2 regions of the Halomonas sp. MCCC 1A11062 genome follow, and region 2 is predicted to be linked to the other one. Evidence: predicted binding sites of a transcription regulator. Region 2 holds the regulator's gene; the other holds the start of a gene.

Region 1 (2,456 bases), on a different contig from region 2:
CACCGCCACACAGCGCAGGCCTGGCTCGCCACGAAACCGTCCACTCAACTCCAGTACAGGCATCCGCGGTTCGATCGGTGCCAGCGACTTCATGATGGTGTGAGCGCTGCGTACCAGTCCGTGACGGGCCGAGGCTCCGACCGGCAGTGAGCGGCCGATATCTCGCGACGGGGTCTGGCTGGGACGGGCAAAGTAGTAGCCTTGCAGCAGCGACAGGCTGCGATCCAGCTCCCACAGCGAGCGGTACTCCTCGGCGGTTTCCACGCCTTCCGCTATCAGCTGGCAACCGAGGCTGCGCGATACATCGAGAATCGAGCGCAGGAACTGCCGCTTGTCGGGGTCCTGATCGATGCCGGTGATGAAGTGGCGGTCGAGCTTGACGAAGTCGGGGCGCAGCTCGGCCCAGTGGCGCAGACTCGAATGGCCGGCCCCCAGGTCGTCCAGCGCAACCTGAAAGCCCATGTCGCGATAGTGCTCCACCGCCTGGCGCATCAGCACGTAATCGGTGATCGGCAGATGTTCGGTGAGTTCGATGACGACACGATTGGGAGCCAGCCCATGGTCGCTCAGATAGCCCAGGGTCAACCCCTCGCTGAAGTCCCGCTCGACGATGGTCAACGGCATCACGTTGAGGAACAGCCTACCGGGCAAGCCTAGCCGCACGAAGGCGGCAATCGCCAGGCGGCGGCACAGCAGATCGAGCTCTACCAGCAGGCCCGACTGAATGGCCACCTCGAACAGGGCCAACGGAGAGTGCAGCCTGGAGCCTTCGGGGCCACGAATCAGCGCCTCGTAGCCATGCACGCACTGCCTGGCGACATCGACGATGGGTTGGAAGCATGGCGTGAGCCGCTCGCCCTCTATGATCGCTCTGAGCTCGCTCTCCTCGATGTCGGAGGTCGTCATGGTCAGCCCTGAAATGGTGTCAGGGCGAGATTGCAACGTTTAGATGACAGCACCATGACAGCGCTATGCAATGCTTATTCATATTCGTGAAACCTGATTGACACGCTACGAGCCTAGCGTTATCGGCGACATCACCCAAGGAGAGTCTCATGTCGCCTCGCTCTACCGCTTTCATGTCAGGTGCACTCGTAGCGTCACTGTCCTTTTCCGTTCATGCCGCTACCGAAGTTCAATGGTGGCACGCCATGGGCGGCGAGCTGGGAGAGATGCTCGAAGCCGTTACAGAAGAGTTCAATGCCTCTCAGGACGACTATCGAGTTCGTCCCAGCTATCGTGGCAACTACACCGAGACCATGACTGGCGCCATTGCTGCCTTCCGCGCGGGCCAGCATCCGCATATCCTGCAGGTATTCGAGGTGGGTACCGGCACCATGATGGCAGCGGAAGGCGCGGTCTATCCTATCTACCAGTTGATGGAAGACCATGGCCGCACCTTCGATCGGGAGGCCTTCCTGCCGGCGGTGGTGGGTTATTACACCGATACCCGCGGCAACATGCTCTCCTTCCCCTTCAACTCTTCCACCCCGATTCTCTATTACAACCGCGACGCCTTCGAGGCGGCGGGTCTCGAGGGCGCACCGCAGACTTGGGAAGAGATCGAAGCTTATTCGCGCCAGTTGCGCGAACAGGATGCCGCCAACTGCGGTTTCACGACCTCCTGGCCAAGTTGGGTCATGCTGGAGAATTTTTCCGCCATGCATGACTCTCCGCTGGGAACGTTGGAGAACGGCTTCGGTGGTCTTGAAACCGAATTCGTCTTCGACAATGACTTGGTCGCCCGCCACTGGGACAACCTGAAGGCGTGGCAGGACGAGGGCGTATTCCGCTGGGGTGGACCGGGGCCGGGCAACGACGCAGCACCGATGTTCTATTCCGGTGAATGCGCCATGTTCTTCGGCTCCTCGGCAGCCCGTGCCGGCGTGCTGGCCAACGCCGATTTCTCGATCGGCTACGGCATGCTGCCCTACTACGAAGATGTCGATGGTGCCCCGCAGAACTCGATCATCGGTGGCGCCACCCTGTGGACGCTTCAAGGTCACAGCGAAGAAGAGTACGCAGCCGTAGCAGCCTTCTTCGATTACCTCTCCCAGCCTGAAGTGCAAGCCGACTGGCATCAGAAAACCGGCTACCTGCCGATCACTCATGCCGCCTGGGAGTTGAGCGAGTCACAGGGTTTCTATACCGAAAACCCGGGCACCGAAATCTCCATCGAACAAATGACCCTCAACGAGCCCACCGAAAATTCCAAGGGGCTGCGCTTCGGCAACTTCGTGCAGATCCGCGACATCATCTCCGAGGAGATGGAAGCGGTAATGACAAGCAGCAAGAGCGGGGAACAGGCCAGTGCCGATGCGGCTCGCCGCGGCAACGCTCTCCTTCGCGACTTCGAACAGGCCAATCAATAAGAAACAGCCATGGCGCCTCCGCCCCAGTGGTGGGGGCGCCTTTTTCCTTCGCCTTGCCGAGCAATACCATGCAAACCAAACGCA
Region 2 (2,456 bases):
CTGGGGGCGTCGCTCGGTGTTTCGTCACCGCCGCTTCGCGGTGTTGGTGCAGGAGTTCTTTCTCGACGCCATGGCGGATGAACTGCAACTGCCGACACGCTAGGATGATCGGCATCGAATGAGGAGATACCGATGGATCGCTCCCTGATGCGCCCCAAGGGGCTGGCCCGCCTGCCCGATTTCCTGCACCTGATGCGGCTGGACCGCCCCATCGGCACCTGGCTGCTGATGTGGCCCACGCTGTGGGCGCTGTGGGTGGCCGCGCAAGGGCTGCCCGAGCGGCATCTGCTGCTGATCTTCGTTGCCGGGGTCTACCTGATGCGCGCCGCAGGCTGCGTGATCAACGACTACGCCGACCGCCACTTCGACGGCCACGTCAAGCGCACCAAGGACCGCCCCCTGGCCACCGGACGCATCAGCGAGCGCGAGGCCAAGGGCCTGTTCGCCGGCCTGGTCGCCTCGGCCTTCGTGCTGGTGCTCTTCACCAACCTGTTCACCGTGATGCTGTCGCTGGTGGGCGTGGCGCTGGCCTTCATCTATCCATTCATGAAGCGCTATACCCACCTGCCCCAGCTGTTCCTCGGTGCAGCGTTCTCCTGGGCCATTCCCATGGCCTTCGGCGCGGTACTGGGCCACGTACCTCTGGAAGCCTGGCTGCTGTTCGCCGCCAACCTGGCCTGGACAGTGGCCTACGACACCGAATACGCCATGGTCGACCGCGACGACGATCTGAGGATCGGCATCAAGTCCACCGCGGTGCTGTTCGGCCGCGCCGACCGCGTCATGATCGGCCTGCTGCAGTTGATTACCCTGGGCCTGCTGGGCTGGGCCGGGCTACGTCTGGGCCTCGGCGTATTCTTCTGGCTGGGCCTGGCCGGCATGGCCGCCACCTTCCTGCACCAGCAGTTCCTGATTCGCGGCCGCGAGCGTGAGCGCTGCTTTCAGGCCTTCCTCAACAACCACTGGTCAGGCCTGCTGGTATTCGCCGGCATCGCGCTGAGCCTGTGGCCCATCACCGGCGTCTAAAGCCACTGGCGGCAGTGTCATGCAAATGTCATGATCACATGGTGAGATCGTCACCGACCCGTCACTGACCGCGAGGCTTCGGGATGACCGCCAAGACCGTTTTGATCGTCGATGACGAAGCGCCAATCCGCGAGATGATCGCGGTGGCGCTGGAGATGGCCGACTATCGCGTGCTGGAAGCCGCTAATGCCCAGAGCGCCCACACCATGATCGTCGACAACCAACCCGACCTGCTGCTGCTCGACTGGATGATGCCCGGTACCAGCGGTATCGAGCTGGCGCGCCGGCTCAAGCGCGAGGAAGCCACCCGCGAGCTGCCCATCATCATGCTCACCGCCAAGAGCGAAGAGGACAACAAGATCCTCGGTCTCGAAGCCGGTGCCGACGACTACATCACCAAGCCCTTCTCGCCGCGGGAGCTGGTGGCTCGACTCAAGGCGGTACTGCGCCGGACTACGCCCAAGGGCGTCGAGGAGCCGGTGGAAGTGGACGGCCTGGTGCTCGACCCCGTCAGCCACCGGGTCAGCTCCGATGGCAAACCACTGGAGATGGGCCCGACCGAGTACCGCCTGCTACAGTTCTTCATGACCCACCAGGAGCGGGCCTATACCCGCAGTCAGCTGCTCGATCAGGTGTGGGGCGGCAACGTCTATGTGGAGGAGCGCACCGTGGACGTGCACATTCGCCGCCTGCGCAAGGCATTGGGCGAAGCCCACCAGCATCTGGTCCAGACCGTGCGCGGCACCGGCTACCGCTTCTCCAGCAAGGGCTGACGTGCGCCTCTGGAGCCATGAACTCTGGCGCCTAGGCCTGCTCGCTATCGCCGGCGCCCTCGTCGGCTGGTTGTTTTCCGCCCCCGGACTCGGGCTGGCCCTCGGGCTCGCCCTGCGTCTGGCCTATCATCTGCGACAATTGCACGCCCTGCGTCGCTGGCTCACGCGCAACCCGCACAGCGAACCGCCCGCAGCCACCGGCCTGTGGGGCGAACTGTTCGATCGCCTGTACCGCTACCAGAAAGGTCAGCGCCAGACCCAGCAGCGCCTGCAGACGACCCTCAAGCGTATCCAGGAATCTTCGGAGGCGATGCGCGACAGCGTGGTAATGCTCGACCAGCACGGCGACCTCGAATGGTGGAACAGCGCCGCCGAGCGCATGCTGGGGCTCGAGGCCGCCCACGACCGCGGCCAGCACATCACCAACCTGATCCGCGACCCGCGCTTCGTCACCTATTTCAATGCCCGCGACTACCGCGAGCCGCTGACGCTGAGCTCGCCGGTGAACGAACGCATGGTGCTGCAGTTCCAGATCACTCTCTACGGCGACGACGAGCGCCTGGTGATGGCGCGAGACATCACCCGCCTGCATCGCCTGGAGGAGATGCGCCGCGACTTCGTCGCCAACGTCTCCCATGAGCTGAGAACCCCGCTGAC

Evidence for each region. The regulator PhoB, encoded in region 2, activates phosphate uptake and scavenging genes when phosphate is short. The targets are predictions, from matches to a motif close to TGTCATANNNNTGTCANA.
Region 1: the regulator PhoB is predicted to act here: its motif matches at 949-966, upstream of ugpB (sn-glycerol-3-phosphate ABC transporter substrate-binding protein UgpB).

What each region holds. Positions count from the first base shown of each region.
Region 1 covers NZ_JABFTW010000034.1:5,742-8,197, reverse strand. The annotation lists gene HOP58_RS21465 (bifunctional diguanylate cyclase/phosphodiesterase) at 1-906, opposite strand, end outside; gene ugpB (sn-glycerol-3-phosphate ABC transporter substrate-binding protein UgpB) at 1,056-2,372, shown strand; gene ugpA (sn-glycerol-3-phosphate ABC transporter permease UgpA) at 2,441-2,456, shown strand, end outside.
Region 2 covers NZ_JABFTW010000001.1:281,955-284,410, reverse strand. The annotation lists gene HOP58_RS01335 (chorismate lyase) at 1-103, shown strand, start outside; gene ubiA (4-hydroxybenzoate octaprenyltransferase) at 133-1,026, shown strand; gene phoB (phosphate regulon transcriptional regulator PhoB) at 1,110-1,799, shown strand; gene phoR (phosphate regulon sensor histidine kinase PhoR) at 1,801-2,456, shown strand, end outside.